DNA from 2 places in the Anaerosinus sp. genome. Region 2 is predicted to be linked to the other one. Evidence: a T-box and tRNA genes for the amino acid it is inferred to sense, from the RefSeq annotation. Region 2 holds a T-box; the other holds one or more tRNA genes.
The links. A T-box is a leader RNA that pairs with one kind of tRNA and senses whether it is charged. The one in region 2 lies ahead of ileS (isoleucine--tRNA ligase), so its partner is inferred to be a tRNA-Ile.

Region 1: it encodes a tRNA-Ile, which carries the amino acid that the T-box ahead of ileS (isoleucine--tRNA ligase) is inferred to sense. The anticodon was not compared.

What each region holds. Positions count from the first base shown of each region.
Region 1 covers NZ_CBDNNH010000002.1:171,582-176,014, forward strand. Annotated here, with positions in the region: gene dnaG (DNA primase) at 1-962, shown strand, start outside; gene rpoD (RNA polymerase sigma factor RpoD) at 1,027-2,154, shown strand; tRNA gene ACWZFG_RS01135 (tRNA-Asn) at 2,242-2,317, shown strand; tRNA gene ACWZFG_RS01140 (tRNA-Ile) at 2,325-2,399, shown strand; tRNA gene ACWZFG_RS01145 (tRNA-Val) at 2,436-2,511, shown strand; gene ACWZFG_RS01150 (tRNA (adenine(22)-N(1))-methyltransferase) at 2,582-3,271, shown strand; gene ACWZFG_RS01155 (Nif3-like dinuclear metal center hexameric protein) at 3,262-4,380, shown strand.
Region 2 covers NZ_CBDNNH010000004.1:98,293-102,725, forward strand. Annotated here, with positions in the region: gene ileS (isoleucine--tRNA ligase) at 1-1,691, opposite strand, end outside; T-box leader at 1,741-1,958, opposite strand; gene ACWZFG_RS03735 (DivIVA domain-containing protein) at 2,029-2,484, opposite strand; gene ACWZFG_RS03740 (YlmH family RNA-binding protein) at 2,509-3,294, opposite strand; gene proC (pyrroline-5-carboxylate reductase) at 3,287-4,102, opposite strand; gene ACWZFG_RS03750 (cell division protein SepF) at 4,114-4,433, opposite strand, start outside.

The DNA of each region.
Region 1 (4,433 bases), on a different contig from region 2:
AAAATGTCGTTGCATCATTAGGTACTGCTTTTACAAAACAGCAAGCAAAGAGATTGTTAAGATATGCAGAAAAAATTCTGTTTGCATATGATAGTGATGCAGCAGGACAAAATGCTACAGTACGTGCTTTGTCTATTGTACGCAATCTTGGTGCTGAGGTAAGTGTTATATCAATTCCTGATGGAAAAGATCCCGATGAATTTATTCGTAAACATGGTGCCGAAGCATTTAGAAAACTGGCAGATCATGCTTTACCATTGTTAGATTATCAAGTAGATAAAGCTTTACGTGATTATGATTATACGACTTTGGATGGTAAAGTTTCCGTAGTTGCAGATGTAGTTCCAGTTTTAGCAGAAACGGATAATGCAGTTGAAGTAAATGCTTATATTGCTAAAATCTCGCAAACTTTAGGTATTGATGAAAGTGCAGTCAGAAGTGAAATTCAAAAATATCTACAAAAAAATAAACAGGATAATAATGTAAAAAAAGGGCAAGCTATAGAAATGAATACTATTGTGCAACGTGTTGATAGTGCTGCATTAGGTGCGGAGCGTCATATCATACGCTTATTATGGGAAGATAACAATATAATACCTTATGTAGAAGCTCAATTGCAAATAGATGAATTTAAGAATAAAGATCATAGAGAGATTATGCAATTTTTATCAGATGTTCATAAAAAGGGTCAAAGTACTTCTGATATTGGGATATCGTTAAATTTGAGCGATTCTGCAAATAATGAGTTATCTCGTTGTTTGCTAAATGAATTCGAGGATAGTGACAATGTACAGTTAGTAGATGATTGTATTAAGTCAATTCATTTAGCACATTTAAAGGATTTGTATGAAAAGCATAGATTACGAGCAGATCAATTAGAACGTATGGGGGATGAAGGCTTTTTGCAGGAATTGGCGGAAAGTCAACGAATAAAATATGAGATTAATAAGATGTATGATTGATGGGGTAGATAGATTTATGAATACAATGAAGAATTCTATATTTGCAGTGAAAGGAGGGATTTAAATGGCAGATAAGAAAACGGCATCATCGGCGCATGTAAATAATGAAGTTGTGGAGAAGTTACTTGCGAAAGGGAAAAAACATGGCGGAGTGTTAACTTATAGTGAAATTATGGATGCACTTCAAAGTGAAGATTTATCTCCAGATGAAATTGATGATATGTATGAGGTTTTTTCGAGTAAAGGGATTGAGATTGTTGATGAAGGACATGATTCGGAAAGACTTGATGATAATGATGACGTAAACTTAGATGATCATGGAAATGATGATACAGATATTGATTTAAGTATTCCAGAAGGTATTAGTATAGATGATCCAGTAAGAATGTATCTGAAAGAAATCGGTAGAGTACCTCTTTTAACTGCAGAAGAAGAAATTCGTTTGGCGAAGCGCATGGAAGAAGGCGATGAGGAGGCAAAACGACGTTTAGCAGAGGCAAATTTGCGTCTAGTAGTAAGTATCGCAAAACGTTATGTTGGACGTGGAATGCTATTTTTGGATTTAATTCAAGAAGGAAATCTTGGTTTAATTAAAGCCGTTGAGAAATTTGATTATAATAAAGGATATAAATTTAGTACGTATGCAACATGGTGGATTCGTCAAGCAATTACGCGCGCGATTGCTGACCAGGCAAGAACGATTCGTATTCCTGTACACATGGTAGAAACAATTAATAAATTAATTCGTGTATCGCGTCAGCTTTTACAGGAACTTGGTAGAGAACCATTGCCTGAGGAAATTGCTAAACAGATGGGAATAGCTGTAGAGCGAGTACGTGAAATCATGAAAATTGCTCAAGAACCAGTTTCATTAGAAACGCCAATTGGCGAAGAAGAAGATTCTCATTTAGGTGACTTTATTGAGGACCAAGATGCACCAGCACCGGCTGAAGCTGCTTCCTTTATGCTACTAAAAGAACAATTAGAAGAAGTGCTAGAAACTCTTACGCCAAGGGAAGAAAAAGTTCTTCGGTTACGTTTTGGATTAGATGATGGAAGAGCTAGAACACTTGAAGAGGTTGGGCAGAATTTTGGGGTAACTCGTGAACGTATTCGTCAGATTGAAGCGAAAGCTTTAAGAAAGTTACGTCATCCAAGTAGAAGTAAGAAATTAAAAGATTTCTTAGAATAAATATACTTAGTAAAAAGTTGCTAAGTATATGGCTAGATGCTTGACAAGATATTTTCGTTTATGTATAATATTTCTTGTTGGCAACATTCCTTGATAGCTCAGTTGGTAGAGCAATCGGCTGTTAACCGATCGGTCGTAGGTTCGAGTCCTACTCAAGGAGCCAATTTTTTGGGCCTATAGCTCAGCGGTAGAGCAACCGGCTCATAACCGGTTGGTCCCTGGTTCGATCCCAGGTGGGCCCACCATTTTGAGTGAAAATGGTATCGGTTAAAATTCTATATGGGCGATTAGCTCAGCTGGGAGAGCGCCTGCCTTACAAGCAGGATGTCAGCAGTTCGATCCTGTTATCGCCCACCATGTTTGAATTGATAATGCAAAGCTTTTGGGCTTTGCATTTTTTAGTATATCACCGTTTGGGGGATGAAAGATGAAATTAGGAAATCGTTTAATGGCAGTTGCGAATTTTGTGGAAAAAAACTGCGTTATTGCTGATATAGGAACAGATCATGCTTATTTACCGATTTATTTAGTTGAAGAAAACATCGTTTCGAAAGCTTTTGCCTGTGATGTCCATACGGGACCTTATCAGGCTGCTAAACAAGCAGTGAAAAACTATTTACTAGAAGATAAAATAGAAGTAAGACTGGGTGATGGCATTCGTGTTTTAAAACCTAATGAAGCTACTTTTTTAACAATTGCTGGTATGGGTGGAACTACTATGGTGGAAATTTTGTCTGCAAAGCCAGAGGTTTTAGCTAGTGTAAAAGGCATGGCTTTACAGCCACAAAATGCAACAAGTAGTTTAAGAAATTGGTTGTGGAATAATGGATGGCGTATTGAAGATGAAGATTTAGTCATTGATGAAGGCAGATTATATGAAATAATTTTGGCAAAGCCAGGACAAGATGCATGGAGAGATGAAAGTCTTAGTGATATCGGTACGATATTATGGAAGAAACGACATCCTTTATTAAAGAATCACATACAAAATCTTTTAATGCAAAGTAAGCGTATTTTAATGGCAATGGAAAAGAGTGAAGATGCTAAACAATCTGAGAAATACAAAATTGAACGAAATAAAGTGAAATCACTAGAGGAGCGATTAAAATGTCTATAAAATGCCAAGTAATGATGGATGTAATGGAGAAAATTGCACCACGTCATCTAGCGGAAAGTTGGGATAATGTTGGACTTATGATTGGCAGTCCAAGTAGAGACATTCAAAAGATTATGGTATGTTTGGATGTAAGTGAGGCTGTTATTAAACGTTCAATAGAGCAAAAGGTTGATTGTATCATTTCTCATCATCCATTTATTTTTAAAGCAATGAAAAACTTACGGATGGATTTGCCACAAGGACGATTAATTGAAAAAATAATAAAAAATGAAATTGTTATCTTTTCGGCGCATACAAATTTAGATATTGCAAATCATGGAGTAAATGACGTATTGGCAGAAAAATTATCACTAAAAGATACAAAACCTCTGTCAATCACTGATTCGGAAGCTTTAGTAAAACTTGTTGTATTTATTCCGGAAGATTATGTAAGTGTTGTACAAATGGCAATTGTAAAAGCAGGTGCTGGGCATATTGGAAATTATAGTAATTGTACATTTCAGGTAAAGGGACAAGGTACTTTTATGCCTCTGCCAGGGACAACTCCTTTTATAGGTAAACAGGGGAAGTTGGAATATGTAAAAGAAGTTCGCTTAGAAACGATTATGCCGGAAAAAATTGCTCCTCGAGTTGTTAAAGCAATGATGAAAGTACATCCGTATGAAGAGGTTGCCTATGATTTATATTCGGTAAAACAATCAGGAGAAGCATTTGGTCTAGGGAGAATTGGAAAGCTTGAAAAACCCTTGAAAGTTCTTGATTTTATCCAAAGAGCAAAGGCGTCGCTAAAAGCTGAGCATGTACGTTTTGTTGGTGATATGAATGCGACGATTCAAAAGGTTGCAATATGTAGTGGCAGTGGCGCTGAATTTATTGGCAAAGCTGCCTATGCGGGCGCAGATTTATTTGTGACTGGCGATTTAAAATATCACGATGCACAAAGAGGACTAGATGCTGGAATTTGTATTCTTGATGCAGGTCATTTTGCAACAGAAATACCCGTAGTAGAAGTAGTAGCTAAGTATTTACAAGCAGAAAAAGAAAAACAAAAATGGGACATAGAAGTTGTTTTTGATGATTTTAGTCAAGATGTTTTTATTGCATTTTAATATTGACGAATTTAAAAAAAAGGAATACAATTCTAATTGTGGATACACTTAAA
Region 2 (4,433 bases):
TGGTCACTGCCTTCGAGATATAAATCGGCCGGCCAAGCCAAACCTTCGCGCTGTTCTAATACAGAAGCATGACTTGAACCGCTATCAAACCACACATCCATAATATCGCTTTCTTTACGGAAATGGTTATGACCACATTTCGGACAAACAAAGCCCTCTGGTAAAATTTCTTCTGCAGTTTTCGCCCACCATGCATTAGATCCTTCTTTTTTAAATAAGTCTTTTATTGCATGAATTGTATCATCATTAATAATATGTTCATTACATTTTTTGCAATACATAATTGGAATCGGCATCCCCCAAACACGTTGACGTGAAATGCACCAATCATGACGATCTGCCACCATATTATGAATTCGATTTTCACCCCAGGCAGGAATCCATTTTACATCTTCAATTGCTTTTAAAGCCGCGTCCCTAAACCCATCAACAGAGGCAAACCATTGTTCAGTAGCACGATAAATGATTGGATTTTTACAACGCCAACAATGTGCATATTGGTGACGAATGGAACCATTGCCAAGTAATTTTCCCGATGCAGCTAAATCCTTAATAATTGGTACATTTGCATCATGAACAAGCATACCTTCATATTTCCCAGCCTCACTTGTAAATTTACCACTAGCATCTACAGGGCTGATAATCGGTAATTTACATCTCATTCCCGTTTCAAAGTCATCTTGCCCATGTCCCGGTGCTGTATGAACACATCCGCTACCTTGTTCTAATGTTACATAGTCGGCAGTTACAACCGGAGATTGTCTGTCAATGAATGGATGAGCAAACACCATTCCGGCTAAATCTGCACCTTTTATCTTCGCTAAAACCTTATATTCATCTTCAATTTTGCACTGTTTCATTACACTTTCAATTAGACCAGAAGCCATTAAATAAACTTCTTCGTTTACTTGCACCCAAGAATATTCAAATTCTGGACTAACTGCAATTGCAACATTGGCAGGTAACGTCCAAGGTGTCGTTGTCCAAATAACAGCATAAACCTTACTTGCATCCACGCCACTCGGTAAATTATTCTTCGCATCAATTAAAGGGAATTTTACAAAAATTGCATGAGATTTTTTCTCTGCATATTCAATTTCAGCCTCTGCTAAAGCCGTTTCACAAGAGGTACACCAATAAACAGTTTTAAGCCCTTTATAAATATGGCCTTTTTTCGCCATTTCACCAAATACTTCAATTTGCTTTGCTTCGTATTCTGGTTGCAAAGTCACATAAGGATGGTCCCAATCGGCCTGAACTCCTAAGCGTTTGAAATCCTCTCTTTGAATATCAACATATTTTAACGCATAATCTTTACACTCTTTGCGTAAAGCTAGTGCATCTAATTCATGTCGATTTAACCCTAAGATTTTTATTGCTGCGTGTTCAATTGGCAATCCATGTGTATCCCAGCCTGGAACATACGGGGTATCAAAGCCCTGCAATGATTTATACTTCATAATAATATCTTTTAATACTTTATTTAAAGCATGTCCCATATGAATATTTCCATTCGCATATGGAGGCCCATCATGTAAAATAAATTGTGGCTTGCCTGATGCTTGCTGACGTCGTTTTTGATAAATATTTATTTCTTCCCAATGTTTTAACATTTCCGGTTCTCTTTGTGGCAAATTACCGCGCATCGGAAATTCAGTATCTGGTAAATTTAAAGTTTTACTATAATCCAAAATATTTCCCTCCAAAAGTAAGTAAAATAAAAAAACCTCTCCATCCCCAAAAAGGGACGAGAGGTTATTCCCGTGGTACCACCCTAATGACTTATCTCATAAAAAGCCACTTTTGACGTTATAACGTTCGTCATTCGGCGCAATCTACTTTACGTTCAATCCGCAGTTCAAGAGTGATCTTCATTAACAACTTCTATCGAGCTCCCACCATTTCCCGACTCGCTGAAAAAAATGATTGCTAATTACTCTCTCTATCATAACTATTTAACATATAATGAACAACTAACTACGAGATATTATACAAAATTAATATCTCGTAGTCAAATTCTTTATTAAATTATTCTTCCTCTGCCTCATCAGAATCTTTTAATAGCTCTAATTGAGTCAAAACCAATGTACGCATTCTTGTTCGATAAAGCTGTGATCTCTGGTTTATTTCTTCATATTCAGTCATTTTTTCTTTTACTTTTAGATTTGCTTCATCAAGCAAACGCTGTCCTGTAGCCTTTGCTTCTTTTATAATGAGCTCTGCTTCTTTTTTCGCATTTAATTTCACTTCTTCTGCAGTTTCCTGAGCTACAACTAAAGTATTATGTAAAGTATTTTCCAAATGCTGAAAATGTTCAACTTTAGTTTTAAGTTTATCAATAGAATCCTTTAAGTCAACATTTTCACGATATAGTTGCTCATAATCTTTAACAACCCTATCTAAAAACTCATCAATCTCATCTTCATTATAACCGCGAAAACTTCTTTTGAATTCTTTATTATGAATATCTAATGGTGTAAGCATGCATACTCCTCCTCAAATATCACTTTATATGTATCTTTTTAATACAATACTAATTCTACCTTTTTTAGTTTGTCCACGGATTTCCTCTACTTCAACTCTGCCTCGCCCACGCATTGAGATAATATCCCCAACTTTTATTGTCTGTGAAGCGCCTTTGATTGATTGCCAATTTAGTTTTACTTTTTCTGTTGCAATATCCGCAACAATTTTACTACGTGATGAACTAAAACCTGCTGCAGCAACTGAATCAAGTCGAAGCGATGCTACAGTTGCCCTAATCTCTTTACACCGCTCTTCTTTAGGTTCAATTTCACTTAAATCACATTCTTCTACACTAATACTTGCCGCTCCAATTTGAATAAAATTCTGCATAACATATTCATAAATGGTGCTATCTAATAATATTTTGCAATGATCACTTTTCACTAATAGATCACCAAGGACATTTCTTTCGATACCAAGGCCAATTAAAGAGCCGAGGATATCCCTATGCGAAATATGATAATACTTATCATTCCAAGTCGCTTTGATTACCTTTATCGCAAAATCCTCATTGCCAAGAAAATCTTTATGTTTAAAGGAAACCCGCTGCCGCTCAGCTCCATAGTACCCCCCAGAACTATTAATTTCTATATTATCGTAAGACGCGGCAATCGTCTCAGCAATTGTATAGCCATACGGGTCTAAAAATTCACTCACCTTATACTTGCGATTTTTAGACACAAGCTCTGCAATATCAAGTAATCTAGCCGCAATTTCCGCTCCTTCAGTTCCACGATAATATCTCAATATTTTTTCACGATCAGCCATTCTTTTTCCCCATTGATTTAGATTTATTCGTTGCAGATTCAACCGCATCAATTAAAGCACTTCTTACAGCACTTTTTTCTAATTCGTAAATTCCTGCAATAGTTGTTCCTCCTGGAGAAGTGACCATATCACGAAGCTCAGCCGGATGTTTGCCTGTCTCCAAAACCATTTTCGCTGCCCCCAACATCGTTTGAGCAGCAAGTGTAATTGATACATCTCGAGTTAATCCCATCTTTACTCCAGCATCAGCTAAAGCATCAATAATAACAAAAGCATATCCCGGACCACTACCTGACAATCCCGTTACTGCGTCCATGGCACTCTCACTTAAAACAACTGCCTTACCAACTGAATCAAAGATTTCTAATGCAATTTTTTTATCGTCTTCTGTCGCATATTGTCCCATTGCAATTGCCGCCATTCCTTCTCCTACTGCTACTGGCGTATTAGGCATGACGCGAATTACGGGTTGTTCTGAAAAATATCTTTGTAAGGATTCTAAAGTCAATCCAGCAACAACAGAGATAATTAAGGTGTCCTTTTTTACACTTTTATAAATAGACTTTAAAATACCATGAACAACTTGTGGCTTCACTGTTAAAAATAAAACATCTACACTACTTCCAACAATATTTCCTTCACCTTGAGCTTCAATATTATATGTAGTTTGTAAATATGCTCGACGTGATTCAATAATCTCAGCTACATTAATATTTCTTGCAGGAACTAATCCTGCTTTGATTATCCCACTTAAAATAGCTTCAGCAATTGCCCCGCCACCAATAAATCCAATCTTTAAATTATCCAAATTGCTTCCTCCTATTTATTTAACCAAGGCATAACTAACTCAGATTCTTCTTCATTCTTAGGGGTATAAGCTACATCAACATTACTTGGAGTACATAAAAAGATATTGTTTCCAACCTTTTTAATCGTTCCTGCTAACGCATAAACTGTTCCACTAATAAAGTCAATCATACGCCTAGCTACTTCTTGATCTGTATTCTCAAAATTAACCACAACCGGTTTATGGTTTTTTAAATGATCTGCAATATGTTGTGCATCATCAAAGGAAAACGGCTCTACTACAATTACTTTTACCGATGGTTTCACCGCAGTGATATTAGCTTTTGGCATAT